Regions from separate parts of the Pseudomonas sp. BS3782 TE3695 genome, predicted to be linked through region 4. Evidence: predicted binding sites of a transcription regulator. Region 4 holds the regulator's gene; each other region holds the start of a gene.

Region 1 (7,289 bases), 2.1 Mb from region 4:
GGCTGTGGCTTCATCGATGAACTGATAGCTGCGCGCACCCGGCGTCTGGGCGTGAGCATCGCCGATGGAGCCGACGTCAACACCGAGCAGCTTGAGCTTGGTCGACATGTCGGCGCCCTGGAACGGCTCCGCCACTTGATTGCACAGCAGCGACGCGACGCCACGGGCCATCTGATAACCGGGAGCGACCAGACCGAAGAGGCTGCCATTCCAGGCGGCGCACTCGCCAATCGCATAGATATTCGGATCGCTGGTCAGGCATTGGTCATCAATCACCACGCCACCACGCGGCCCGATGTCCAGTGCGCATTGGCGGGCCAGCGCGTCTTGCGCGCGGATGCCAGCGGAGAACACGATCAGGTCGGCTTCAAGAAATTCGTCATTGGCAAAATTCATCCGGTAGCGGTACTGCTCGCCGGCACTGATCGACTGTGTGCCACGGGACAAGTGCACACCCACACCGAGCCGCTCGATTTGCGCCTTCAGCGCCAGGCCACCCTGCTCGTCCAGCTGCACTGGCATCAGGCGTGGGGCAAATTCCACCACATGCGCTTCCAGACCCAGGCTTTTCAGGGCGTTGGCGGCTTCCAGACCAAGCAGGCCTCCGCCGACTACTACGCCGCGCCGGGCATTGGCCGCCGCGGCACGAATCGCGTCGAGGTCTTCGAGGGTGCGATAGACCAGGCGCGAGTCACCTTCCGCACCTTCAATAGGCGGCACAAACGGATAAGAACCGGTGGCCAGAACCAGTTTGTCGTACGCGACGCAACCTTGTGCGGTGATCACCTGACGGCGGTCACGGTCGATTTCCAGCACCGGCACGCCCAAATGCAGAGTGACACCCGGCGTCTGGTACAGAGAGGCTTCACCCAGGGCCAGCGACTCGGCATCGCGACCACCGAAATACTCGGACAGATGCACCCGGTCGTAGGCGCGCATCGGCTCTTCGCTGAAGACATGCAGCCGGTAATGGTCGAGGGCGCCGCGCTCGATGAGCTGCTCGACACAATGATGTCCGACCATGCCATTGCCGATCACGATCAGTGTTTGCAGTTTGTTCAACGCGGCAACATTGGAATTCATAGTAAGCACCCAGCCAAAGCCAATCACGGTTAAAAAAAGCAAAAAAAACGCCTGAAACCTCTCGGTTTCAGGCGTCTTTGCCTGTTCTTCGCGGTGTTCGACCTGGCGCCTTCGCCGGATCCACCGATGTTGCCCACGACCTGCTCGGCCGGTCGATCTTCGTTGATCGACGGGGCTGCCCATCTGTTATCGATGGACCTGAGGGGAACGATGCAGCCTTTGTGCCAGTCTGCAGTTTATGATTTCCTCAGTGTTGGAAAATCGACCATCTGAACGATGGAAGAATGCGATGAAGACCGCGATCCAGGCGGGTCTCATCAGGCGAGAGTCAACTTTGCAGGTCTGCGCGAGCGGCTAGGAAAATGGTGGAATTGGAGGAAGGAATAGCTCAGGAAACCGCTTCGCACTGGTGCACGTTGTCAGGCCTGCTCTTTAAAAGTGCATTCAGCTACGTTCTATTTGGGCTTGAGCAATGCCAGGAGTCGCGCTACGCCCTGCTGGGCATTTCAAACAGCATCATGGTGGCGGAGATCACTGCGAACCGAGTACTGGATCACACTAATACGCCTGAGTAGGTATGGGCTGTTGTGGTGAGTGAATTACTGACGCTGGGTTGTGCAGTGATCCTTTTTTTGGGGCCGCTGCGCGACCCAGCGGGAGCAAGCTCCCTCGCCACAGGTTTCTCGGTGTTTGTTCCCAGTAGCGTATCCCGAAGCCGCGACCTTTTGGCGCATGACCGGCGGGCCATCGATTGAGCGCCATAGCGCAACAGTTTGTTAACATCCGTGCGCTTTTTTTCGTCTGATTGATCAGCCACTGTAGATTCCCGGTCGCTACACAGGATGCTTTTTTCCATGAGTACGTTGTATACCCGTCGCACGGTCCTGCAAGGCATGAGCCTGTTGAGCCTTGGCCTGCTCGCCGGCTGCGATGACAGCAGCAAGCTGTCATTCAAGTACGGCAAGGACCTCAGCGACAAGATCATGGGGCGTACCTTCAAACTCAAGGACGCCCAGGGCGAAACCCGGATGCTGGGCAGCTATCGGGGCCTGATGCCGATGGTTTTTTTCGGTTTCACCCAATGTCCGGCGGTCTGCCCGACGACGCTGGCCCGTGCGGCACAGGCGAAAAAACTGATGGGCCGCGATGGCGAACGCCTGCAAGTGATCTTCATCACCCTGGACCCCGAGCGCGATACGCCGCAAATGCTCGACGCCTACGTCAAAGCCTTCGATCCAAGTTTCGAGGCGCTGTACGGCTCGCTGGAAGAAACCGCCGCCACCGCCAAGGAGTTCGGTGTGTTCTTTGAAAAGATCCCCAGCGGCTCGACCTATACCCTCTCCCACACCGCGACCAGCTTCGTTTTCGACTCCCGAGGCACTTTGCGCCTGGGGCTGTCCGCGTCCCTTACCGCTCAAGAGTGTGCAGAAGACCTGCTCACCGTCATGGAGGTCTGCTGATGACTTCGATCTACGCACCACGTATTAAACAGCTGACCCTGGGCCTTTTCCTGATCGGCATGGCCTGGCAGGTGTCCGCTCAAACCCAGGTGAACGACGCTTGGGTTCGCGCGACGGTGGCCGGCCAGAATTCGACCGGCGCCTTCATGACCCTGCAGGCCGACAGCGACAGCAAATTGCTCAGCGTGCAGTCGCCAGTCGCGAATACCGTGCAAATTCACCAATCCAGCATGAAAGACGATGTGATGAGCATGAGCCAGGTCAAGTCCGTCGCGCTGCCGGCCGGCAAACCGGTGAGCTTTGATCCCCATGGCTACCACATCATGCTGATGGACCTGACGACTCAGGTTAAGGAAGGCGACAAAGTGCCGCTGACCCTGACCGTGGAAAACGCCAAGGGCGAAAAAGAGACGATCAAGGTTGACGCCGAGACTCGGGCGCTCGGCATGCAGGATCACAGCAAGATGCATTGAGAGGCTCAACCCGGCCTGTCTGATCGTCGGGGTTGCGGTGGTGTTCGGCTCGCGCTGAGAATTATCAGCAATACTTCGTAAATAACGAATTATTGGTAAAGAATATTCGATTTTTCTTCGCTGCAATCTCCCCGCTAGCATGACTCCGTCGACTCCAGAATAAGTCCAGACAAGGAGAACGACATGCAACCCTTGAACATCGGTGAACTCTGGATGTGGGTCGCCTTCATTGTCTTTGTCGTCGCCATGCTGGCGGTGGATCTGTTTGTCTTCGGCGGGCGCAAAGCGCATCGGGTATCGGTGCGCGAGGCGTCGTGTTGGGTGATTGCGTGGTGTGCACTAACGCTGACCTTCGCCGGATTGCTCTGGTGGTACTTGCAGGGCGAGTTCGGACCGGAGATTGCGCGACGCAAAACCCTGGAATTCTTCACGGGCTATTTGATCGAACAGTCGCTGTCGATCGACAACATGTTTGTCTTCGTGATGATTTTCAGCTACTTCGCCGTACCTGCGGAGTTACAGCGTCGAGTGTTGCTGTACGGTGTGCTCGGGGCCATCGTGATGCGTGGGGTGATGATTCTCGCGGGTGTGTGGCTGGTGTCGCAATTTGCGTGGTTGTTATATGCGTTCGGTGTGTTCCTGATCATCACTGGAATCAAAATGCTGGCATTCGCCCGTCAGCGGCCTGATCTCGATAAAAATCCCTTATTGCGTTGGATGCACGGCCGTCTGCGCGTCACCGACGAGTTTCATGGCGATCACTTCTTTGTGATGAAAGAGGGTCGGCACTGGGCGACGCCAATGTTTCTGGTACTGGTGCTGATCGAGGCCAGCGATCTGATGTTTGCAGTCGACAGCATCCCGGCAATCTTCGCCATTACCACCGACCCGTTCATCGTGTTCACCTCGAACATCTTCGCGATCATGGGCCTGCGCGCCCTGTACTTTTTGCTGGCCGACATGGCTGACCGTTTCCATCTGCTCAAATACGGTTTGGCGATCGTACTGGTGTTTATCGGCGCCAAAATGACGCTGATACCGTGGCTTCACATGCCAATCGAATGGTCGCTGGCTGTTGTCGGCGGGATCATTCTGACTTCGGTGCTGTTGAGTTTGATCCTGACCCGCAAGGAGGATCAAATACGCTCTCTGTAGGAGCTGCCGCAGGCTGCGATCTTTTATCGATAACGAAGATCAAGATCAAAAGATCGCAGCCTTCGGCAGCTCCTACAGATTGCCCACGATCCCTTGCCTGTCTTATCTTCCGGTGTTGCGGTGGCATTCGCCTGCCCTCAACTGGTAGCCTGAGCCCCCTTGCCTGCATGTCTCTGATGAATCATCGTCGCGCAAAGACGCCGCGATGATCACTGCCCCCTTTTAAATCAGACAACGGTGACTCTTTTGACCAGCAGCACCCCCGCATTTGCCCGTGACATTGACGGCAAAGCCATTTCCGCCCAGGTTCTCGACGAGGTCCGGGAAGAGGTTCAGGCCCTGGCCGGCCAGCAAATCTATCCCGCCCTTGCGGTCCTGTTGGTCGGTGACGACCCGGCAAGCCATGTTTATGTGCGCAACAAACTGCTGCGCGCCAAGGAAGTCGGTATCCGCTCCCTTGAATACCGCCTGCCGGAAACCGCCAGCCAGACCCAGGTTCTGGAACTGATTGCTCAACTCAACGCCGATCCCACGGTGACCGGCATCCTGGTGCAATTGCCTTTGCCGGCCTCTATCGATGAGCAGGCGGTGATTCATGCCATCGACCCGATCAAGGACGTCGACGGTTTTCATCGGGAAAACGTCGGTGGGCTGGTGCAAGGCATGGAGGTCCTGACCCCGTGCACGCCCAGTGGCTGCATGCGCCTGCTGCATGAGACCTGCGGGGATGACCTGAGCGGCTTGCACGCGGTGGTCATCGGCCGTTCGAACATTGTCGGCAAACCGATGGCGACCTTGTTGTTGCAGGCCAACTGCTCGGTCAGCGTGGTGCATTCGCGCAGCGTCGACGCCCCGGCATTGTGCCGGTTGGCGGATATCGTGGTTGCGGCGGTGGGCCGGCCAGAGTTGATCGATGCCAGTTGGCTCAAACCCGGTGCGGTGGTGATCGATGTCGGTATCAACCGCATTGCCAGCGAATCCGGCGATCGTCTGGTGGGCGATGTCGATTACGCCAGCGCCCGCACCGTCGCCCGGGCGATCACCCCGGTACCGGGTGGCGTCGGGCCGATGACCATTGCCTATCTGCTGAAAAACACTTTGATCGCCAGCCAGTTGCAACGCGCCGCACAGGCCCGCGGGCAGCAGCCTGTGGACGACTTGGCGTTGAACTGAGTACAACGCACGCGGCCCACTTCAAGGTAGGCCGTGTCGGTAATGCCAGTCAGGCGCGGAACCTGTGGGAGCGAACTGTGGCGAGGGGGCTTGCCCCCGTTGGGCCGCGCAGCGGCCCCAAGACCTGCGAGCGCTACGCACTCGAACGGGGGCAAGCCCCCTCGCCACACAAGCCCGCTCCCACAGGGATTGTGCTTGGCCGTTACTTCCCGGCGTGCAGCACCTGCGCTTGCGGCATCGCCGAAGAGTGGTGGTTGAGAATCTTCCACTGCCCGCCAACCTGTTCATAGACGAAGGTGTAGCGCGCCTGCACCTGACGAGTCTTGCCATCGGCCTCGGTCAGGAAAAAGGTGTAGACGCCGCTGTCCATCGCCACATTGGCGCCCAATGGACGGATCTCACGGAAGTTGATCTGGCCCACCGGCTTGAGCGCCATGAAGTGATCGAAGTAGTCCTTGATCTGTGCCGGCGTGGTGCGCACTTTGTTGGAAACCGTCGGCTGCAGCACGGCATTCGGCGCGTACAGGTCGACCACGCTCTGCACATTGCCGCTCTTCAACGCGCTATTCCATTGATCAAACAGCGCGGCGATTTCACGATCCTTCGCGTTACCGGGCTGTTCGGCCACGCTGCTGTAGACGTACGGCACTGCCTCCAATGCCTGGGCCAACGGAGCGGTCAGGGCGAACAACAGGGCGATGGTTGAGGTCTTGAATTTCATTGCGCTATTCCAAGGGTGGTCGATGGCCACACTGTGCCGCTCGAAACGTCATCCGCCATCGGCCAACCGGAGTCATTTGCCTATGCCATTCGGCAGATAGCGCCCTGCCCCGTCAACAAGGTTTAATGACGCCCCAGCCCGAACGGGCGTGCCCGCCGGAATCTGCCCCATGCAAAACCCTGATCATGACCCCGGTAGCGCCCTGGCCATTCGCACCCAGTATCGGCAAGCGCAAAGTCGCGCCGCGCGACTGCGGTTGCTGGTGGATACCGGCCAGGAATTGACGCAACTGGCCCCTGAGGCCATGCGTCAACGGGTGCTGCAACGGGCCTGCGCCTTCCTCGCGATGGACCACGCGTTACTGCTGGAATGGGACGTAGAGGCGCAGGTCAAGACCACCGCCAGTCACGGTAGCCGTGATCGTTTACACAGCCTCGAGAGCCTCGCCGATACCGCGATGTGCGCCCCGCAATGGCAGGAGCAACCGAACGCGGTCCTGCCCAATGTGCTGCGAGTGCCGTTGCGCGGCGGCGATGGCGCGGCCTTCGGTGCGTTGGTGCTGGCCAACAGTGTCAGCATCAGTGCACCGGACACCGAGGACGTCGAATCCCTGCAATTGCTCGCCACCCTGCTGGCCGCGCACCTGGAAAACCAGCGGTTGCTGGATGCACTGGTGGCCCGCGAGCGCACCATGTCCGATCTGGTGCATCGGTTGTTCAGGGCACAGGAAGACGAACGCAAACGCATGGCTTACGACCTGCACGACGGCCTGGCGCAAACCCTCGCCGGGCTGCATCAGCGCCTGCAAGGTTTTGCCGGCCGTTGCCCGCCACTGCCCGACGAACTCGGCGCAGACTTACAGACGATTCTTGCATTGGCCCAACACTGCGTGGGTGAAGGCCGGCAATTGATCAGCGGCCTGCGCCCGACGGTACTCGATGACTTTGGCTTGCTGAAGGCGGTCGACAAAGAAGCGGATCGCCTGCGCGAGGCCGGGATCAAAGTGAACTGGAATGGGCGTTGCGAAGCGCGTTTGCCCAGCCAGGTGGAAATCGCCCTGTTCCGGATCGCCCAGGAAGGCATCAACAATATTCTCAAACATGCGCAGGCCAGCCACGTCGTCCTCGCGCTGGAACTGCACGAAGGACTGGCCTCGCTACGGCTGGACGACAACGGCAAAGGTTTTGCTCTGGAACAACGACTCGTCACCTGTGGCGCCCGGCA
Region 2 (7,289 bases), 4.4 Mb from region 4:
CAGCTTGCGCAGCGCCGCGCGATCCAGTTGGCCGTTGGCTTGCAGCACGCCGGGGCCAAAGTGCTCGGCGATCTTCGCCAGTGCCGGGCGCCCGGGCTCCACCACCCAGCGAGCCGCATGATCGGCGTCCACCACGTGCACGCCCAGATCGATGAAGTGCTGGGCGGCGGCGCTTTTGCCGCTGCCGATGCCGCCGGTCAGGCCGAGAATCCAGGGTTTTTTCACAGGGGTATTCATTTCAAACCGACAAACTGCCAATAGAAGCCGGTTATTTGACCACCCCAGAGCAAGGCAATCCAGCCGGCAATGGCCAGATAGGGGCCAAAGGGCAGCGGCGTCGAGGTTTTCGCGTCCCGCAGGCGTAGCACAATCACCCCGATGACGGCGCCCAGCAGCGATGACAGCAGGATGGTCATAGGCAGGATCTGCCAGCCGCCCCAGGCGCCGAGCATCGCCAACAGCTTGAAGTCACCGTAGCCGATGCCGTCCTTGCCGGTGATCAGCTTGAACAGCCAGAACACCGTCCACAGCGCCATGTAGCCGGCCACCGCGCCCCAGAGCGCGTCATGCAGTGAAACGAAAAGCCCGAAACTGTTGACGATCAACCCCAGCCATATCAACGGCAGCACCAGCACGTCCGGCAACAGCTGATGCTCGGCGTCGATCAGGCTCATCGCCAACAGGCCCCAGCTCAGGATCAGCACCATGCAGGCCTGCCAGCCGAAACCGAAATGCCAGGCGACGAACGCCGACAGCACGCCACAGGCCAGTTCGGTCAGCGGGTAACGTTTGCTGATCGGCGTCGCGCAGTTCGAGCATCGCCCGCGTAAAAACAGATAACTGAGCACCGGAATGTTTTCCCACGCTCGAATCCGATGGCCACAGCCGGGGCACTCGGAATGAGGCAGTATCAGGTTGTAAACCGGGCTGGGGACTTCGGGTGGCAAATCCAGGATGTCATGGGCTTGCAAGCGCCATTCACGCTCAAGCATTTTCGGCAGGCGCCAGACCACCACGTTGAGGAAACTGCCGATCAGCAAACCGATCACCGATGCGCTGATCACAAAGGCCAGCGGGTCGAGACTCAGAAATTCGTTCAAGGACATATCAGATCGCTGAGCCAAGTTGGAAGATGGGCAGGTACATCGCAACCACCAGGCCGCCGACGATAACCCCCAGCACCACCATGATGAAAGGCTCCATCAGGCTGGTCAGGTTATCGACCATGTTATCCACCTCGTCCTCATAGAAGCTCGCGACCTTGTCGAGCATGTCATCCAGTGCGCCAGACTCTTCGCCAATGGCCGTCATCTGGATCGCCATGTTCGGGAAGATGCCGGAGGTGCGCATGGCAAAATTCAGCTGCATGCCGGTTGAAACGTCCTGCTTGATGCGTAACACCGCTCGCTTGAACACGATGTTGCCGGTTGCGCCCGCCACTGAATCCAGAGCCTCGACCAGTGGCACGCCGGCGGCGAACGTCGTCGACAAGGTGCGGGCGTAACGGGCCACGGCGGACTTGTACATGAGCGCGCCAATCAACGGCAGTTTGAGCAGCCAGGTGTCCATCCGGTCTCGAAAGCCCGGGGACTTTTTAAAGGCATGACGGACGCCGAAGACCAGCGCACCCAACAGGCCGAGCACCATCCACCACCAGGCCTGCAGGAACTCCGACAAGCCGATGACCATCACGGTGAACGCTGGCAGCTCGGCGCCAAACCCCGAGAACACCGACTCGAATTGCGGCACAACCTTGACCAGTAGAATCCCGGTCACGATGATCGCGACGAACACCACCGCCAGCGGATAGGTCATGGCTTTCTTGATCTTGGCCTTGAGGCTTTCGCTCTTTTCCTTGTAGGTCGCGACCCGTTCCAGCAGGGTATCCAGGGCGCCGGCCTGTTCACCGGCATCCACCAGGTTGCAGTACAGCTCATCGAAATACTGGGGCTTTTTGCGCAGGGCCGCGGCGAAGCTGTTCCCGGCCGCGACTTCCTGTTTCACCTCGTCCACCAGCTTGCGCATGTTCGGATTATCGAAGCCCTCACCGATAATGTCGAATGATTGCAGCAACGGTACGCCGGCTTTCATCATGGTCGCCATCTGCCGGGTAAACAGGGCAATGTCCAGGGCCTTGATGCGTTTGCCGGCGTTGAAAATGGACGCGGTTTTTTTCCGTACCTTGCCCGGGTTGATCCCTTGCTTGCGTAACTGAGCCTTGATCAGCGCGGGATTCTGGCCGGTCAATTCGCCGGTCATTCTTGCGCCTTTTTTGTCGGTGCCTTCCCAGGCATATACGCTGATTTTCGCTGCTTTGACCGCCATGTTCAGTCCTTCGTGACCCGGTTGATTTCTTCAAGGCTGGTGATGCCTTGCATGGCCTTGAGCAGGCCTGAGGTACGCAGGTCGTTGAAGCCGTCCTTACGCATCTGGATGTCGATTTCCAGAGAATTGCCTTCGGCCATGATCAGCCGTTGCAGGTCAGGGGTGTTCTTTACCACTTCATAAATCCCTACTCGCCCTTTGTAGCCGTTGTTGCACTGATCGCAACCGACCGGTTCATAGATCGTGAACGAGCCGATGCGTTCCTCGGGAAAGCCTTCTTTGAGCAGCGTCTCGCGGGGAATCTCGATGGGCTTTTTGCAATGACTGCACAGTTTGCGCGCCAGCCGCTGGGCGATGATCAGGCTGACCGAGGTCGCGATGTTGAACCCCTGAATCCCCATGTTGTGCAAGCGGGTCAGGGTTTGCGCGGCGCTGTTGGTGTGCAGGGTGGAAAGCACCATGTGCCCGGTCTGGGCGGCCTTGATGGCGATTTCGGCGGTTTCGAGGTCGCGGATTTCACCGACCATGATCACGTCCGGGTCCTGACGCAGAAACGAGCGCAGCGCCTGGGCGAAATCCAGTCCCTGCCTGGGATTGACGTTGACCTGGTTGATGCCTTCGATGTTGATTTCTACCGGGTCTTCGGCAGTGGAAATATTGATGTCGACGGTGTTGAGAATGTTCAGCCCGGTATACAGCGACACGGTCTTGCCCGAGCCGGTGGGGCCGGTCACCAGGATCATTCCCTGTGGCTGCTTGAGCGCGGCCATGTACAGGTCTTTCTGGTCGGGTTCGTAGCCGAGGGCATCGATGCCCATTTGGGCACTGGACGGGTCGAGGATCCGGATCACCACTTTCTCGCCCCACAGGGTCGGCAGGGTATTGACCCGGAAGTCGATGGACTTGCTTTTGGACAGGCGCATCTTGATTCGCCCATCCTGGGGTTTGCGCCGCTCGGAGATGTCGAGACTGGCCATGACCTTCAGCCGCGAGGCAATGCGGTTGGCCAGTTGTGTCGGCGGCCTGGCGACCTCCCGCAGCATGCCGTCGGTGCGCATGCGCACGCGGTAGATTTTTTCATAGGGCTCGAAATGCAGGTCGGAAGAACCGCTCTTGATCGCATCGAGCAGCATCTTGTGAACGAAGCGCACCACCGGCGCGTCATCGGCGTCTTGCCCTACGAGGACGTCTTGTTTCTGCTCGTCGACCGACTCGATGTCCAACCCGTCGAGGTCGACATCGGCCATGTCTTCCAGGCCGGTGGAATGGTTGTCGAAGAATTTTTCGATGGCGTCGCTGAGCTTGTCTTCTTCCACCAGGATGGCTTCGGTACTCAGCCCGGTACTGAACTGGATATCGTTGATGGCCTGGTGATTGGTCGGGTCGGAAATCCCCACGAACAGCTTGTTACCACGCCGCCAGAGGGGCAGGGCGTGGTGCTGACGGATCAACTTCTCACTGACCAGCCCTCGGGGTTGGGTGTCCTTGTCCAGGCAATTGAGGTCCAGCAGGGCCATGCCGAAATGCTCCGAGGCCACCTCGGCGACCTGCCAGCTTTTCAGCAGTTTGTTTTGCACCAGATAGCTGACCAGCGAAATTCGATTGCGTTGGGCCTGCTGATACGCCTGTTGCGCACTTTGGTCAGTGATCAGCTCAGCCAATACCAATTGCTTGGCCAGACCGCTAAGGGCGATGTCATTCATTGGAATACCGGACGCAGACAGTGAATGACTTATAGCCTAGTCAAGCAGTGGAGCCAAACCAGTCGGGTGAAGTGACAAAAAGTGTCAGATAGTGCGGATCCGTGGATCAGGAAAGGTCTTTGCCGCGATCTCACGCCCAGCAGGCAGGGGCATGCTCGGCTTGGCATGACCTGTGCTGTGCCTTGTTCAGATCATGAGATTTCGACTCATGCATGGAGCCTGTCTATGAAAAATCAAAATGGTTTTACCCTGATCGAACTGTTGATCGTCGTGGCGATCATCGGGATTCTGGCGACGTTTGCGTTGCCGCAGTATTCGAAGTACCAGGCGCGGGCGAAGGTCACCGCTGCGGTTGCAGAAATTTCGGCACTCAAGGTGCCTTTCGAAGACATCATCAATCAAGGCACCAATATTGCCACCCCCGCCGAGATCGGCGCGGTGAGCGCCACGGGTAATTGCACGATTACGGCAACGGGTACCGCCTCTACCGGTGTGGGCAGTATTGCTTGCACGATTCTCAACGCACCGGGGCCGGTGCTCAGCAAAACTGTAACGCTTTCACGCACACTTGCCGGTGGCTGGACGTGCGCCACAACAGTCGATGCAGAATATGCTCCTAAAGGTTGCCCTCCCACTCCCGCCAGCTGATCCATTCATCTTGTCAATGCCTCGCGTTTAACAACGCGGGGCATTTTTTTGTTCGCTGTTTTTGGGGCGATTCAGATAATCGAGAAACCCCCGACAATTCATGGCCTTAGGCCTGCGTTAAAACCCGCATGTTGCATGTAGATAATTTCGCAGTCATGCAATTTGCATGATTCCGAAAATTACCGTTGTTACTAACTAATTGATTTATAAGCATTTATTTTTTATTGAACAGTTGGCACAGCGTTCGCACTCTCTTCAGTAACCCTGCTGACAAGACACGCAGCAGACTTTCCAGAAATACAGGAGTTACTTGTATGAAGAAGTTCGCTATCGCTGCCGCTACTGCTACCGCGTTGACCCTGACCATGGCCAACGCCGCATTTGCACAGACCACCCAAGCGACTCAGGCACCCTTGATGCTGGCCGCCGGTGAAGTCACTGAAGCGAAAGAGGATGTTTCCGATACCTGGATCACGACCAAAGTCAAAGCCGATCTGCTGACCGAAAAAGGCATTCCTGGCACTGACATCAAAGTCGAAACCAACAAAGGCGTTGTGTCCCTGTCTTCCATGACCGTTCTGACTGATGCTCAGAAAACAACCGCCGTGGCTATCGCCAAGAAAATCAAAGGTGTCAAAGCGGTGTCCGCTGACGGCCTGAAATCCGAGTAAGGCAAGGCTTCTCGCCTGGACCGGGAGAAGGTGCGGTAGACGGGCCGAGTCATACGTCTGCCGCCACTTGAGGGTTCATGCGAAAGGCCACAAGGATGTGGCCATTACAGGCCCCGGCATTCGTGTCGGGGCCTGTTCTATTCTGGGGAACAAAGGTTAAAAGATCGCAGCCTTCGGCAGCTCCTGCATGGGGATGGGTACACCTGTAGGAGCTGCCGAAGGCTGCGATCTTTTGATTGTTCAATTCCCGCGCTTGCTAGTGATTCGAACCAACCGGTTTCCTTCAAAACGCAGGTACTGGTACATCCCGCTATTGGGCCCGTAGGTCCATTCCTCGACCTGAAACTCTTCCCGTCGATTGGCGCTGCGTTTGTAGCCCAGCAAATCGCGGGCAATGGGCTCTCCGCATTTTTGCAGCACCTCGCTGGACCTGTCTCCGACGCTGATCAACTGGCTGCCGCAGCGCAAGGTGTCCGCCGCCGTTGCCTGGCCGGCAGCCAGCGCCAAGGCCAGGCTCAGAAGCCAGCGCGCGTCCATCATTCGGCATCCAGATGCATGGACGTGATAACCCGGCCATCGCTCTGTGCCTCGCCGAGGCTGGCGTCGATGAAGTACACACGGTCATCGGCCAACTGACCCTTTTCCACCAGATAATCCTTGATGCTGCTGGCCCGTTCTTGCCCCAGTTGACGTAACAGCACTTCGCTGGAACTCCAGAACGCGATCACGTCTTCACGCATTTTGTTGCTACGTTCTTCCTTGCCCAGATCCTTCCATTCGGCGGGTGGCTGGGTCTTGAGGCGTGTGCGGTAGATCCCTTCCAGCAGCGGGCCTTTCTCGTTGTCCGGTACGTCCAGCAACGAGGCTTGGGCCGGTACTTTGTCACCGCGACGCTGGAGCATTTTGTAGTAGTTGTACTGGTATTCTCGCTCCAGGCGTTGCTCGGCAATCAGCGGGCCATCGCTGGTTTTGGCGGCAGTGCCTTCAATTTCCAGACGCAGGGCCGGACGTTCCTTGAGTGCTTGGGAGAGTTTGACTAGCGCCGCTTCGGCGTCTTTGCTCAGGTCACTCGAACCCGGTGCGAATGCCACACTGCCCAAATCTTCCGAGCCACCGCCGCTGACCAGGCCGCCAATCATTTTGAATGGCGCTGCGGCGGCTTTCACGATCAGGTTGCGCAGGGTCTGCCAGACAATAGGCATGACACTGAACTGCGGGTTATTCAGGTCGCCGCTCACCGGCAGTTCGATGGAAATCTTGCCATCGACATCCTTGAGCAAGGCAATCGCCAGCTTCAGCGGTAGGCTCACAGCGTCCGGGCTGTCGACTTTTTCACCCAGTTGCAGCTGCTCGACCACCACTTTGTTTTCGGCCAGGAGCTGGCCGTTGGTGATCTTGTAATGCAGCTCTAGATTGAGCCGGCCCTTGCGGATACGGTAACCGGCGAACTTGCCGGAGTAGGGTGTCAGCGTGGTCAGTTCCACCCGTTTGAAACTGGTGGCGATGTCCAGGCTGGCCATTGGGTCGAACGGGTTGACCGAACCCTTGATGGTTACCGGTGCATAGCGGTCGACCTTGCCTTTGATGTCGACGCTGGCCGGTTTAGCCTGGCGGCTGTCGATGGTGCCGATCTTCCCGTTGAGCTGTTGAACGGCGGTGGCGAAGTTCGGGGTCAGGCTGAAGTCGGCGAAGTTTGCCGAACCGTCATTGATGGCAACGCCGCCAATGTGGATGCCCAGCGGTTTTTCTTTTCCGGCTGCCGGTTTGGCCGAGGCTGCCGTGGTGCCGGAATCGGCGGGTTGCGGGATCAGCAGGTCATCGACGTTGGTGGTGCGATCATCGTTGATCATGAAGCGCGCATAGGGCTGGAACAGGCTGACCTTGTCGATCGACAGGCTGTCGCCATGCTGATAGTTCAGGCCTTCGAGCACCACCTGTTGCC
Region 3 (7,289 bases), 3.3 Mb from region 4:
GCCGAAGACCGTGATGTCGTACAGCTCATTACTCAGCTTGAGCAGTTCTTCCAGGGTACGAACCCCGGCCATGCCGTTGCCGATCATCACCAGTTTTAGTTTTTTCATCAGGTTCTCCGGGGAGCTCGGGCCTGCCTCATCAGGGCATTCAGGCCGTGCTCGACAAAATTTTGCGCAAACAAAAAAAGGCGTCCCGCTAGTTAACTAGCGAGGACGCCTTTGTCCTTGTCCCGTTCTCTCGGGCAGCGCAGCCTTCTACGTTGAAGGTTGGGCTTTATGTATGTTGGGAAAGGTAATGCAGTGGTTGTGCCAAGTCGCACAAATACGGAATTTATGGGCTCTCGGCGCGGTAAAAGGTGTTTGCGTGCACCGGTTCAATGCGCGATGCCCGGTTTTGAAGCAGAAAAAGATCAAAAGATCGCAGGCTTCGCCAGCTCCTACAGGAGATCGTGGGCACCCGTAGAAGCTGCCGAAGGCTGCGATCTTTTGATCTTTAACCATGAAACAGCAAAAACAGCAGCACCAGATTCACCAGCAATGACACCAGCGCCAACGTCCGCCAGACTTTCAGCGGTTCGCGTTCCAGCAATGGTCTGGGGCGCACGCTCAAACTGCGGCGTTCCCCCTGTTCCAATAGCAACAACCATTCTTCCGCTGTTTCAAAACGCTGATCCGGAGCCGCCGCCACCGCGCGCTCCAGACTTTGCGCGATCCACTCCGGCAGGTCGGGCCGGTAGCGACTGGCGCTGACAGGCACACCAAACCGTGGGCGCTGGAATGCTTCGATTTCACCGTAGGGATAATGCCCCGTCAGCAGGTAATACAAGGTCACGCCGACCGCATACAAATCCTGTTGTGGTGTAGGAGAGTCGCCTCGAAAAGCTTCCGGGGCGATATAGCTGGGCGTTCCGGGCAGGGCGCAAGCTTGATCTTCGGACAGCCCGGGACAGTAGGCGAGGCCGAAATCCAGCAGGCGCAGCTCACCGTCGTCCCCCAGCAGCAGGTTTTCCGGTTTGATATCGCGATGCAGAATCTGCCGTCGATGCAATATGCCGATGGCCCGCAGCAGGCGTTCGGCCAAGTCCAGCCATTGAGCCAATGGCAGCGTTGCGACCCGTTCATGCAGCTCAGCCAAGGTCGATCCGGAATATTCCCGCATCACGTAGTACAAATGCTGACGCTGACTGGCGGCATGGACTTCAGGAAAATGCCGCCCGGCCACACGCTTGAGAAACCATTCCTCCGACAACAACGCCTGCCCGGCCTGGTGATCGTCACGGAGCGCACCGGGCAAGGTTTTCAGCAGCCAGGGCTGTTGTTGTGCGTCGCGCACCCGGTAGAGCAGCGATTGCTGGCTCTGGCCGAGAATCCCTTCGACCTGCCAGCCTTCGAAAGCCTGGCCCGGTTTCAGCGCCGGCGGGAGTGGCCATTGCTGCAGATGAATCAGTGCATCGCCAATGCTGGTTTCACCGAGAGCATCGACCCGCACCAGCAGGGCGCTGGCATTGTCCTGGCTGCCGGCCAGATGCGCAGCGCTGACCAGGGTCTGCGCGGCACTGTTCAGATCGGGTTGATCGCGCAGAATCGCCGCAATGGCCGTGTCGCCCAGCACGGCCCAAATGCCGTCGCTGAGCAGCACGAAACTCTCGTTCAGGCGCAGTTCGCCATCGAGAAAGTCCAGCACCAAGTGTTGATCCAGCCCAAGGGCCCGTTTGAGCACATGCTGCATGCCCGGTTGGTCCCAAACGTGATCTTCGCTCACCCGTTGCAACGTGTCGGCGTGCCAGCGATAAACCCGGCAATCGCCCACATGCGCCAAGGTGAAACGCCGGCCGCGCATCACCAAGGCACTGACGGTAGTCAGCAGCGGTTGCCCGCCGCCGTTCGCCTGCAACCAGCGATTTTGCGCCAGTAGCAGACGATCCAGTGCCTGGGCGACACCCCAGGTTTCCGGGGTGGCGTAGTAGTCCAGCGCCAGGGCCTGCAAGGTCGAGCGGGCCGCGAGCCCGCCATCGGCACATTGGCTGACGCCGTCGGCGATGGCGAACAGGTAACCCTTGCTCGCCGCCAGCGCCGGGGCCGGAGTGACCAGGCGCAGAGCGTCCTGGTTCTCCTCACGGGGGCCGATGGCGCTGTGTTCGGCAAAACTCAATTGCAGGCTCATTCAGTCCTCATACCCGTGCAGCGGTGACGGCTGCCGAACCCCACGTGGTTCTCCAGCGACGTTTCACACCGTGCAGACCGAACCAGGCAAGCACGCCGAGGCTGGCGAACAACCACAAGGCCAGTTGATAGCTGCCGGTGCTTTGCTTGATCGCGCCCATCCCGGCTGCCAGTGCGAAGCCGCCAATGCCGCCGGCCATGCCGATCAACCCGGTCATCACACCGATCTCCCGGCGAAAACGCTGCGGGACCAACTGGAATACGGCACCGTTGCCTGCCCCCAAACCGAGCATGGTGCAGACGAAAAGCGCCAGCGCAGCGTAGGAACTTGGCAGATTGAAACCTACCGTCGCAATGCAGATCGCCGCCACGGTGTACATCGCAAGCAAGGTGCGAATCCCGCCGAAGCGATCCGCCAGTGCGCCACCCAACGGACGCATCAGGCTGCCACCGAACACACAAGCGGCAGTGTAGTAGCCGGCGGTCACCGGGCTCAGGCCGTATTGGTCATTGAAGTAGCCAGGCAGGGCGCTGGCCAGGCCGATGAAACCGCCGAAGGTCACGCTGTAGAAAAACATGAACCACCAGCTGTCGCGGTCACCCAGGGCCTTGAAGTAGTCGGCCATCGATTTGGCTTTCGGCCGCTCGGGAGCATTCTTGGCCAGCCAGGCGAAGACGATCAGGGTCAGGATCAGCGGGATCAGGGCGAAGCCGAACACGTTGCTCCAGCCAAATGCGGCGGCCAGCACCGGGGCGATCAAGGCTGCGAGTACAGTGCCCGAGTTGCCGGCACCGGCGATGCCCATGGCTTTGCCTTGGTGCTGGGGCGGATACCATTGCGAGGCCAATGGCAGGGCGACGGCGAATGACGCACCTGCCACGCCAAGGAACAGGCCTAGCAACAACGCTTGTTCGTAACTGTGGATGCCGACTTTCCAGGCGACGAACAGGGCGCAGATGACGATCACCTGGCCGATCATCCCGGCGATTTTTGGCGATAAACGATCAGCCAGCAGGCCCATCACAAAGCGCAATATGGCGCCGGCCAGAATCGGCGTGGCCACCACCAGCCCGCGCTGTTGCGTGGTCAGGTGCAAATCAGCGGCGATCTGCACCGCCAAAGGGCCGAGCAAGTACCAGACCATGAAGCTCAGATCGAAATAGAGGAAGGCTGCGAACAGTGTCGGGGTATGGCCGGATTTCCAGAAGCTTGAATTCATCGCGCACCTCAGCTGTCAGGCGTATCAAGAAGGAGTCATGAGCTTGCAGGTGGGCGCCGCTAAGGCCGCACCACCAGCCCCGGTCTCTGGGGCCAAAACGAAAAAACGCCGCTACCCGATCCGCCAGGGGGGCGAATGAGGTGAGCGACGTCTTTGTCGTAGGTGGGGCAACCGCCGTTGGTTACCTTGCAGGAATTACCTAGCGAGATCTGTGCCAACAAGGGAGACCTGAGTCGCGGCCATTCGCGAGCAAGCCCGCTCCCACATTTGATTTGTGTCGAACTTCAATGTTGTGAACGACGCAATTCCCCTGTGGGAGCGGGCTTGCTCGCGAAGGCGATCGATCATTCACCACAAGGCTTCAGCCAAGCAGTTCACTCATGGCAATAATCTGCTCCGCCACCTGGATCAGCTTCTGCTGGCGGCTCATGGCCTGGCGGCGCATCAGGGTGTAGGCCTCTTCTTCGTTGCAGTCCTTCATCTTCATCAGAAGCCCCTTGGCCAGCTCGATGCGCTTGCGCTCGGCCAGTTGCTGGTCGCGGGCGTGCAGTTGCGCGCGCAGGGCCTGGTCGCTTTCAAAGCGCGCCATGGCCACGTCGAGAATCGGCTGCAAGCGTTGTGCGTGAATGCCTTCGACGATGTAGGCACTGACGCCGGACTTGATCGCTCGGCGCATCACGTCGGGGTCGTGCTCGTCGGTGAACATCACAATCGGCCGTGGTTGGTCACGGGTCACCAGCACCACTTGCTCCATCACATCGCGGCTCGGTGACTCGGTATCGATCAAAATCACGTCCGGGCGCACCGTTTCGACGCGCGCGGGCAGGTCAATGGTCAGGCCGGACTCGTCGATGACCTCGAATCCGGCTTCGGTCAGAGCCGCCTTCAGACGCCCGACTTTTTTCGCAGTGTCATTGATCAGCAGGATACGCAACATATTCGCAGGCTCCTGTCAGCGGCTGGCGAGAAGGGGAGCGCTGTCGCTCATGGCGTGCAGCGTGAAGCTGCGGGCATAGCCGGCCGGGTCCGAGCCGTCCCAGACTTTGCCGTCGATCAATTGGCTGTTGCGCATTTTCTGACTCCGGGCAGGCACACCGACAGCAGTGGCGGCCTCACCGTATAAGTCTAGTTGCTGGACCTGACGGGCCACGCCGAGGTAATCCGGGTCGTCACGCAACAAACCCCAGCGCCGGAACTGGGTCATGAACCACATGCCGTCGGACAGATACGGAAAATTCACTTCGCCACCCCCATGGAAACGCATGGCGTGGGGGTCTTGCCAGCGATTACCCAGGCCGTCGGTGTAGTCACCGAGCAGGCGCGGTTCGATGCAATCGAGCGGTGCATCCAGATACTCGGGCGCACTCAACAGTTGCGCGGTGCTGCGCCGATTTTCGGGGCTGGCTTCGATGAATCGGCTGGCTTCGAGAATCGCCATCACCAGCGCCCGGGCGGTATTGGGGTATTGCTCGACGAAGGCACGGGTGCAGCCGAGGACTTTTTCCGGGTGATCGGGCCACAGGGTCTGGCTGGTGGCCATCGTAAACCCGAGATTCTGCTGCACCGCACTGGCCGCCCACGGCTCGCCGACACAGAAACCGTCGATGCGCCCGGCTTGCAGGTGCGCGACCATTTGCGGCGGCGGCACCACCACGCTGTCGACATCCTGCAACGGATGAATACCCTGACTCGCGAGCCAGTAATACAGCCACATGGCGTGGGTGCCCGTAGGAAATGTCTGGGCGAAGGTCAGTTTTGGGCGACTTTGGTGCACGTGACGATCGAGTGCTTCAGGACTGGTCACCCCCAAGGTCTGCAAGCCGTGGGAAAGGTTGATGCTCTGGCCGTTCTGGTTCAGGCCCATGAGCACGGCCATGTCGGTGGAAGCGATGCCGCCGATGCCCAAGTGCACGGCGTAAATCAACCCGTACAGGCTGTGGGCGGCATCGAGTTCGCCGCTGACCAGTTTGTCCCGCAGGTTGGCCCAGGACGACTGGCGCTTGAGGTTCAGGGTCAGACCGTAGGGTTGGGCGAAGCCCTGAGTGGCCGCGACCACCACTGACGCGCAGTCGCTCAGGGCCATGAAGCCGAGGTTGATGGCGGTTTTTTCCGGGGCATCGCTGCCATTGACCCAGGCCAGTGGGCCGGCTAATGGTTCATTCATCGCGTCTTCACCTTGCAAAAAAAGGCGTCGTTCCAGGTCCCTGCGCGAGCAAAGCCGGGTGACGACGCCATTGTCCTTCCACTCATCCCGCCGCTGGCATGAGTGCTGATGCTTGTGATGGTGCAAGGCATATGCCATCGCTGGCTGATTTTGTTGCGCGCCTCGCGTGAAGCCCTGATGCGCGGCTATAATCGCCGCCTCTCATCGCCAACCGAGTCAAGCCTGCCCATGTACACCCTGGCCCGTCAGCTGTTGTTCAAACTTTCCCCGGAAACCTCCCACGATCTGTCCCTGGACCTGATCGGCGCGGGCGGGCGTTTGGGCCTTAACGGTTTGCTGTGCAAGGCACCGGCGAAACTGCCAGTAACGGTCATGGGCCTGGAGTTCCCGAACCCGGTGGGTTTGGCGGCCGGTCTGGACAAAAACGGCGCAGCGATCGATGGGTTTGCCCAATTGGGTTTCGGTTTCGTCGAAATCGGCACCATCACGCCGCGACCGCAACCGGGTAATCCGAAACCACGGATTTTCCGCTTGCCGGATGCCGAGGCGATCATCAACCGCATGGGCTTCAATAACCTCGGCGTCGACTACTTGCTCGCTCGCGTGGCAGCGGCCAAGTACAAGGGCGTGCTGGGCATCAACATCGGCAAGAATTTCGATACGCCGGTTGAACGTGCGGTCGATGACTACCTGATCTGCCTGGACAAGGTTTATGCCCACGCCAGCTACGTAACTGTCAACGTCAGTTCACCGAACACCCCGGGCCTGCGCAGCCTGCAATTCGGTGATTCGCTCAAGCAATTGCTCGCCGACCTGGCTACCCGCCGGGCGGAACTGGCCCTGCGTCACGGCAAGCATGTTCCGTTGGCGATCAAGATCGCGCCGGACATGACTGATGAAGAAACCGTTCAAGTCGCTCAAGCGTTGATCGAAACCGGGATGGACGCGGTGATCGCCACCAACACCACCCTGAGCCGCGTTGGCGTCGAAGGCATGGAGCATGGTGACGAGGCGGGCGGGTTGTCCGGCGCACCGGTTCGCGAGAAGAGCACGCACACCGTTAAAGTGCTGGCGGCGGAACTGGCCGGTCGCCTGCCGATCATCGCCGTGGGCGGCATCACCGAAGGCAAGCACGCGGCTGAGAAAATCGCCGCGGGTGCGAGTTTGGTGCAGCTCTACTCTGGCTTCATCTATAAAGGCCCGGCGTTGATTCGTGAATCGGTGGATGCCATCGCCGCGCTGCGCTGAAGATTCATATGCGGCGATGAGGATTAACTGTGGCGAGGGAGCTTGCTCCCGCTGGGCTGCGAAGCGGCCCCCAAAACCAGTCAATCAGGTGTGTCAGGTAAAACACAGTTGCAGGGTTTACGACTGCTTCGCAGCCGAGCGGGAGCAAGCTCCCTCGCCACAAAAGCGACATCACCAACGCAATATTTACAGGCATAAAAAAGGGCTCCTCGAAGGAGCCCCTGGGCCGAAGCCCGCCGTCCGGATGGGACGTGCGTGGTTAAGTCGTTGCGTAATCAGATTGTCGTGTCGGAGTGTGTGCCCTGTATTAGCCGACGGCGTGAAGTTCGTTGAGTCTGTGGATTCCCGCAGTGCCGGTCATACCGTCCCAGTTGTCGCCGCGTCCTTCGCGCCAGCCATTGATCCAGGCTTGGCGTACCGACGGTAGAGTAAATGGGCAAAGCTCACGGGATTTACCACCAACGCCATATTGATATCCGCGCAAAAATGCTCTT
Region 4 (7,289 bases):
GCCACCAGCCGATGCACGGTCGTGCGAAGGCAGGTATCGGTTATCTTCCGCAAGAAGCGTCGATCTTCCGCAAACTGTCGGTGGCCGACAACATCATGGCCATCCTCGAGACCCGCAAGGAACTCGACAAGGCCGGTCGTCGCCAAGAGCTGGAAAGCCTGATGCAGGAGTTCCACATCCATCACATCCGCGACAATCTCGGCATGAGCCTGTCCGGTGGTGAACGCCGCCGCGTGGAAATCGCCCGGGCACTGGCTACCAACCCGAAATTCATCCTCCTCGACGAACCTTTCGCCGGCGTGGACCCGATTTCGGTGGGCGATATCAAGCAAATCATCCATCACCTCAAGGCCAAAGGCATTGGCGTGCTAATCACGGACCACAACGTTCGTGAGACTCTGGATATCTGCGAAACCGCCTACATCGTCAACGATGGCCAACTGATTGCTGAAGGTGACTCCGCCACCATCCTTGCCAATGAACTGGTCAAGGAAGTGTATCTGGGCCACGAGTTCCGCCTGTAAGCACCTGAGGTGCCCGGGTCGCCTAGGGAGCACTCGCTTCAATAAAAAATCAATAACTTTTTATTGTTACAGCGCTCTAGGCAAACACTTCAGTTTCGGGCATATAATTTGCTTATGTTTGGCGCTTCGGCGCCCTGTAGTGGATGGCGCATGTGCGCCGGCGAATAAGGTGTTAAGCCCCTGCCATGAAACCATCGCTAGTCTTGAGAATGGGCCAGCAGCTGACGATGACACCGCAGCTGCAACAGGCCATCCGCCTGCTCCAATTGTCGACCCTGGACCTGCAACAGGAAATCCAGGAGGCCCTGGAGTCCAATCCGATGCTCGAACGCCAGGAAGAAGGCGACGACTTCGATAACGCCGACCCCTTGGCCGATAGCGCCGAACAGAAACCCAACGCCGACATTCAGGAACCCTCCTACCAGGAAACCGCCCCGACGGTGGACAACCTTGAGGAAGGCGACTGGAACGAGCGTATCCCCAACGAATTGCCCGTCGACACAGCCTGGGAGGATGTCTACCAGACCAGCGCCAGCAGCCTGCCGAGCAACGATGACGACGAGTGGGACTTCACCACCCGCACATCGGTCGGTGAAAGCCTGCAAAGCCATTTGCTCTGGCAACTGAACCTGGCACCGATGTCCGACACCGATCGCCTGATCGCCGTGACCCTGATCGATTGCATCAACAATCAGGGCTACCTGGACGAAACCCTCGAGGAAATCCTCGAAGCGTTCGACCCGGAACTGGACATCGAACTGGACGAAATCGAAGCCGTGCTGCACCGCATCCAGCAATTCGAACCCGCTGGCATCGGCGCCCGCAACCTTGGTGAATGCCTGCTACTGCAACTGCGCCAGTTGTCCGCCAAGACCCCTTGGCTGGCCGAAGCCAAGCGCCTGGTCACCGATTACATCGACCTGCTCGGCAGCCGCGATTACAGCCAGCTGATGCGCCGCATGAAGCTCAAGGAAGATGAGCTGCGCCAGGTCATCGAATTGGTCCAGAGCCTCAACCCACGCCCGGGTTCACAGATCGAGTCCACCGAAGCCGAATACGTCGTTCCCGACGTGATTGTGCGCAAGGACAACGAACGCTGGCTGGTGGAGCTGAACCAGGAGTCGGTGCCACGCTTGCGGGTCAACGCCCAATACGCCGGTTTCGTGCGCCGCGCCGACACCAGCGCTGACAATACTTTCATGCGTAATCAGCTGCAGGAGGCTCGATGGTTCATCAAGAGCCTGCAAAGCCGCAATGAAACCCTGATGAAAGTCGCCACCCAGATCGTCGAGCATCAACGCGGCTTTCTCGAATACGGTGACGAGGCCATGAAGCCGTTGGTGCTGCATGACATCGCCGAAGCAGTCGGCATGCATGAATCGACGATCTCACGGGTGACCACGCAAAAATTCATGCATACCCCACGGGGCATCTATGAATTGAAATACTTTTTCTCCAGCCACGTCAGTACCTCCGAAGGCGGTGAATGCTCGTCCACGGCCATCCGCGCGATCATCAAAAAACTGGTTGCGGCGGAAAATCAGAAAAAGCCGTTGAGTGACAGCAAGATCGCTGGTTTACTGGAGGCACAAGGCATTCAGGTAGCCCGTCGCACCGTCGCCAAGTACCGCGAATCCCTGGGAATCGCGCCTTCCAGCGAACGTAAGCGGTTGATGTAGCCGTCGGGCTCGCCACAGCGTTCCAGTGGCAGGCATTTCTGCCTGCCGCTTTATGCACTGGCAACGAAGGAGAAGCTGTATGCAAGTCAACATCAGTGGACACCAACTGGAAGTGACCGAACCCCTGCGCACCTACATCGGCGAAAAACTCGACCGGTTAGAGAGGCATTTCGACAAGATCACCAATGTGCAAGTCACGATGAACGTCGAAAAACTGCTGCAGAAAATCGAAGCCACGCTGCATATTCCCGGCGGAGAAGTGGTCGCCAATGCCGAGCATACGGACATGTATGCCGCCATCGACCTGCTGACCGACAAGCTGGATCGCCAACTTAAAAAGCATAAGGAAAAGACCCAGAGCCTCCTCCAGGGCGCGACCGGTCGTTAACACCCCCAATCCATGATCCGACTAGAAACCATCCTGACCCCCGGCCGTTCCCAAGTGAACGCGCCGGGTGGCAGTAAAAAGAAAGCCCTCGAACAAATTGCCAACCTTATCCACCGCGAAGTACCGGATCTGGAAATGCAGGACGTCTTCGAGGCCCTGATTGCCCGTGAGAAACTCGGTTCTACCGGTTTCGGCAACGGCATCGCCATCCCCCATTGCCGGCTCAAAGGCTGCACCTCGCCAATCAGTGCGCTGCTGCACCTGGAAGCCCCTATCGATTTCGATGCCATTGACGGCGCCCCGGTTGACCTGCTGTTTGTGCTTCTGGTCCCGGAAGCCGCCACCGATGCACACCTGGAATTGCTGCGCCAGATCGCCAGCATGCTGGATCGCAAGGAAGTGCGTGAAAAACTGCGTAGCGCCCCGAGCAACGAAGCCTTGTATCAGGTTGTCCTGGACGAGCAGAACGGTCACTAATCATGCGCCTGATCATCGTCAGCGGCCGCTCCGGCTCAGGTAAAAGTACCGCCCTCGATGTGCTCGAGGACAACGGCTATTACTGCATCGACAATCTGCCTGCCGGCTTGCTACCGGAACTGGCGGAACGCGCGCTGATTCACACAGAGCTGGCACAACCGCTGGTGGCCGTGTCCATCGATGCACGCAACCTGCCAAGCCACCTGTCACGGTTCCCCGAATTGCTGGAAGAGGTCCGCAGCCGACATATCCAGTGCGATGTGCTGTATCTGGACGCCGACGAAGAAACCTTGCTCAAGCGCTTTTCGGAAACTCGCCGTCGTCACCCCTTGAGCAGCGCCAATCGTTCGCTGGCGGAGGCGATCCAGGATGAAACCAATCTGCTGGGGCCTATCGCCGATCTGGCCGATCTCAAGGTCAACACCACCAATCTGAACCTGTATCAGTTACGCGATACCATCAAATTGCGCCTGCTTAATCAGCCGGAGCCCGGCACTGCGTTCCTGGTGGAATCTTTCGGGTTCAAGCGTGGCATGCCGGTGGATGCCGATCTGGTATTCGACGTGCGCTGCCTGCCCAACCCTTACTGGAAGCCGGAGCTACGAGCACAGTCCGGGCTCGATCAACCGGTGGCCGAGTACCTGGCGGCACAGCCGGACGTCGAAGAGATGTTCCAGGACATTTCCTCCTACCTGCTCAAGTGGCTGCCCCGTTTTGCTGCCAGCAATCGCGCCTATGTCACCATTGCCATTGGCTGCACTGGCGGACATCACCGCTCTGTCTACCTGACCGAACGTCTGGGTCAGGTCCTGCAAAAAACCCTGAAGAACGTCCAGGTCCGCCACCGCGACCTCAGCTAAAGGATTCACATCGCGATGCCTGCTCTGGAAATCGAAATCATCAACAAGCTGGGTTTGCATGCCCGCGCGTCTGCAAAATTCGTGGGTGTGGCGGGTCAGTTTCCTGGTACCACGATCCGGGTCGGGCGCACGCCTGAATCGACAGTCGACGGCAAGAGCATCATGGCGATGATGATGCTGGCCGCCGGCAAAGGCACCAGAATCCACCTGATTACCGAAGGCGAACAGGAGCAGGAAGCGCTGGATGCACTGGTGAAGCTGATCAACAACTACTTTGACGAAGGCGAGTAAAAGTCAAAAGATCGCAGCCTCGTTTCACTCGACAGCTCCTACAAGGATCTGCATACAGTAGGAGCTGTCGAGTGAAACGAGGCTGCGATCTTTTGATCCTGTTTTTCAAGCCAACGATGTATCCATCACCATCATCAGACAAAAGCCGATCAGCAGCCCAAGGCTGGCCAGTTTGTCGTGACCATGGCGGCGCGATTCGGGGATGACTTCGTGAGTCACCACCAGCAACATCGCACCGGCCGCCAGTGCCAGCCCCAAAGGCAACAGCAGTTCGGCCAGGCTCACCAGCCAGGCGCATAACAATGCAAAGACCGGCTCGACCAATCCTGAGGCCGCACCGATCAGGAACGCCTTGACCCGCGACATCCCTGCCCCGGCCAACACCAACGCAATGACCAGTCCTTCTGGCACATCCTGCAAGGCGATGCCCATGGCCAGACTGTCGGCGTCAGGCATGCCACCGCCGGCCGAGACGCCAACCGCCATGCCTTCGGGGATGTTGTGGGCAATGATGGCAAACACAAACAACCAGATCCGCGGTGGGATCACCGATCGCTTCAGTGTCCCCACGAGCATTTCGGGCGTAGCGCCAGATACCCTGCGATCCACCAGAAACAACCCGAATGCGCCCAGCAGGATGCCGAAGCTGATCAGGCCGCTGGCCGCCCAAGGCGTCAGCCCGAGGTTTTCTGCCGCGGCAATGCCCGGCACGATCAGCGAAAACGCCGTCGCGGCGAGCATCACCCCGGCTCCGAAACCGAGCAATATGTCGCTGACTGCCTGAGGCATCTGCCGAATCACCAGCACCGGCACCGCGCCCAAAGCCGTACCCAAGGCACAAATCGCCCCGCCTTGCAGGGCGCGCTGCAGTTTCGGTTCGAGATCCAGCCAGCTCAGCCCTTGGGCAGCCAATAACGTCATGCCCGCCAGCAGCAACAACGATCCCAGTGCATAACGAAACATTCGTCCACTTCCGACCGCAAGTGTTTCAGTGCCCATAGTCAGCCCTGGATTGTTTTTATAGAAGACTTAAACAGCCTGATAACGCGCAGCGACTTCAGGCCAATTGATCACGTTGTAGAACGCATTGATGTAATCCGGACGACGGTTCTGATAACGCAGGTAATAAGCATGTTCCCAGACGTCCAGGCCGAGGATCGGCGTATTGCCGTTCATCAATGGGCTGTCCTGGTTGCCGCTGCTTTCAACGACCAAGTTCTTTTGCGGCGTCACACTCAACCAGGCCCAACCGCTGCCGAAACGAGTCAGTGCAGCTTTGGTGAAGGCCTCCTTGAAGCTGTCGAGACCACCCAGCTGTTCGTCGATCGCCTTGGCCAGCGCGCCTTCGGGTTGGCCTCCACCGTTGGGTGCCATCACTTTCCAGAACAACGAATGGTTGGCATGCCCGCCGCCCTGATTGATCACTGCCGCACGGAGCTTTTCCGGCAATTGCTGGACAGCCGCCACCAGTTTTTCCACGGGCCATTCAGCAAATTCAGTGCCTTCGACTGCAGCGTTGAGGTTATTGATGTAGGTCTGGTGGTGTTTGGTGTAGTGGATTTCCATGGTTTGCGCATCGATGTGCGGTTCCAGGGCGTCGTAGGCGTACGGCAAGGCAGGCAAGGTAAAAGCCATTTCAATGAACTCCATGTTGTAAGGGCACAGGCTGATGCGAGGGCGAAGCGGTGTCGGTGCGCAGCAATCTGTGGGTGCGCGGATACTCGCCGTGTTCGCTGATGAAATTCAGTAGCTCGACATAGGTTTTGCTGCTCTGGCGTAGGGCGGCTTCACGCAAGGCCGGCGCCAGTCGCGGATCCTGCATGGTCTGCAACAGCCGTTGATGGATCGCGCACAGGTACTCGGCGCTCTCCTCCGGCTGGTTCAGACGCAGGTGCAGGTCCGCCAGGTTATGGTGGGAAATCACGCAAGCCGCCACCGCCTCGTCGGCATCCGCCCAGCGCTCGAACAACACCTGGGCCAGGGCCAATGCCTGTAAATAAGCCTCGCGGGCATCGACCAGCTCGCCCAGCATGAAACAGCGATTTGCTCTTGCGATCGTGCGTTTCCAGTGCTCCATGGTGAGCCTCCAAAGCGGTTGCAGTGATTACACGCCGCCCGCGGTGAGCTTCTCTGGGTTGAGCAATTCTTCCAGTTGGCTGCGCGTCAGGTCGGTGTGCTCCAGGGCGACATCGATCACCGGCCGGCCTTGTTGATAAGCCTTCTTGGCAATCTCGGCGGCTTTTTGGTAACCAATGATCGGGTTGAGTGCAGTGACCAGAATCGGATTGCGCGACAGCGCTTCCTTGAGCCGGGCCTCGTTGACCTTGAAGCTGGCGATAGCCTTGTCACCCAGCAGACGGCTGGCGTTGGCCAGCAACTCGATACTGCTCAGCAGGTTCTGGGCGATGATCGGCAGCATGACGTTCAACTCGAAATTGCCCGACTGACCGGCTACGGTGATCACCGTGTCGTTGCCAATCACTTGAGCGGCGACCATTGCGGTAGCTTCCGGGATTACCGGGTTGACCTTGCCGGGCATGATCGACGAGCCGGGCTGCAAGGCTTCGAGTTCGATTTCACCGAGCCCGGCCAACGGGCCGGAATTCATCCAGCGCAGGTCGTTGGCGATTTTCATCAAGGAAACCGCTGTTGCCTTGAGCTGCCCTGAAACGCTGACCGCCGTGTCCTGCGAGCCGATCAGCGCAAACAGGTCCTTGCCCGGCGTGAACTGAACCTGCGTCAGTTGGCTGAGTTGCTGGCTGAAATGCGCCGCAAATTGCGGGTGAGCGTTGATCCCGGTGCCCACCGCCGTACCGCCCTGTGCCAGGGATTGCAGGCTCGGCAGCAGATCCTGCAAATGACCGATATTGGCCTTGAGCTGTTGCGCCCAACCATTGAGCACCTGACTCATGCGCACCGGCATGGCATCCATCAAATGAGTACGCCCGGTTTTGACGAATGGATGAACCTGCTCGGCCTTGTGCTCGATGACCTGCACCAGATGCATCAGCGCCGGCAGCAATTGCTCATGCAAGCTCAATGCGGCGCTCACATGAATGGTGGTCGGGAT

What was found. The regulator sigma-54, encoded in region 4, starts transcription at its own class of promoters, with help from an activator protein. The targets are predictions, from matches to a motif close to ANTGGCATNNANNTTGCTNT.
Region 1: the regulator sigma-54 is predicted to act here: its motif matches at 1,119-1,138, upstream of nirB (nitrite reductase large subunit NirB).
Region 2: the regulator sigma-54 is predicted to act here: its motif matches at 4,188-4,207, upstream of ABH909_RS07975 (pilin).
Region 3: the regulator sigma-54 is predicted to act here: its motif matches at 5,667-5,686, upstream of ABH909_RS13000 (CmpA/NrtA family ABC transporter substrate-binding protein).

What each region holds. Positions count from the first base shown of each region.
Region 1 is NZ_JBNDKB010000001.1:4,032,682-4,039,970, forward strand. Features, by position in the region: gene nirB (nitrite reductase large subunit NirB) at 1-1,083, opposite strand, end outside; partial or broken gene ABH909_RS18170 (DUF6124 family protein) at 1,563-1,658, shown strand; gene ABH909_RS18175 (SCO family protein) at 1,938-2,543, shown strand; gene ABH909_RS18180 (copper chaperone PCu(A)C) at 2,543-3,016, shown strand; gene ABH909_RS18185 (TerC family protein) at 3,200-4,171, shown strand; gene ABH909_RS18190 (bifunctional 5,10-methylenetetrahydrofolate dehydrogenase/5,10-methenyltetrahydrofolate cyclohydrolase) at 4,418-5,344, shown strand; gene ABH909_RS18195 (SgcJ/EcaC family oxidoreductase) at 5,547-6,065, opposite strand; gene ABH909_RS18200 (sensor histidine kinase) at 6,235-7,289, shown strand, end outside.
Region 2 is NZ_JBNDKB010000001.1:1,745,684-1,752,972, forward strand. Features, by position in the region: gene coaE (dephospho-CoA kinase) at 1-237, opposite strand, end outside; gene ABH909_RS07960 (prepilin peptidase) at 234-1,106, opposite strand; gene ABH909_RS07965 (type II secretion system F family protein) at 1,108-2,325, opposite strand; gene pilB (type IV-A pilus assembly ATPase PilB) at 2,328-4,028, opposite strand; gene ABH909_RS07975 (pilin) at 4,254-4,676, shown strand; gene ABH909_RS07980 (BON domain-containing protein) at 4,991-5,347, shown strand; gene ABH909_RS07985 (DUF2845 domain-containing protein) at 5,588-5,884, opposite strand; gene ABH909_RS07990 (DUF748 domain-containing protein) at 5,884-7,289, opposite strand, start outside.
Region 3 is NZ_JBNDKB010000001.1:2,812,305-2,819,593, forward strand. Features, by position in the region: gene nirB (nitrite reductase large subunit NirB) at 1-108, opposite strand, end outside; gene ABH909_RS12985 (protein kinase domain-containing protein) at 494-2,164, opposite strand; gene ABH909_RS12990 (nitrate/nitrite transporter) at 2,172-3,383, opposite strand; gene ABH909_RS12995 (ANTAR domain-containing response regulator) at 3,745-4,320, opposite strand; gene ABH909_RS13000 (CmpA/NrtA family ABC transporter substrate-binding protein) at 4,336-5,547, opposite strand; gene ABH909_RS13005 (quinone-dependent dihydroorotate dehydrogenase) at 5,776-6,795, shown strand; gene rmf (ribosome modulation factor) at 7,103-7,289, opposite strand, start outside.
Region 4 is NZ_JBNDKB010000001.1:6,147,432-6,154,720, forward strand. Features, by position in the region: gene lptB (LPS export ABC transporter ATP-binding protein) at 1-524, shown strand, start outside; gene ABH909_RS27895 (RNA polymerase factor sigma-54) at 710-2,203, shown strand; gene hpf (ribosome hibernation-promoting factor, HPF/YfiA family) at 2,283-2,591, shown strand; gene ptsN (PTS IIA-like nitrogen regulatory protein PtsN) at 2,604-3,068, shown strand; gene rapZ (RNase adapter RapZ) at 3,071-3,928, shown strand; gene ABH909_RS27915 (HPr family phosphocarrier protein) at 3,944-4,219, shown strand; gene ABH909_RS27920 (ZIP family metal transporter) at 4,325-5,218, opposite strand; gene ABH909_RS27925 (superoxide dismutase) at 5,249-5,854, opposite strand; gene ABH909_RS27930 (hypothetical protein) at 5,856-6,296, opposite strand; gene ABH909_RS27935 (class II fumarate hydratase) at 6,324-7,289, opposite strand, start outside.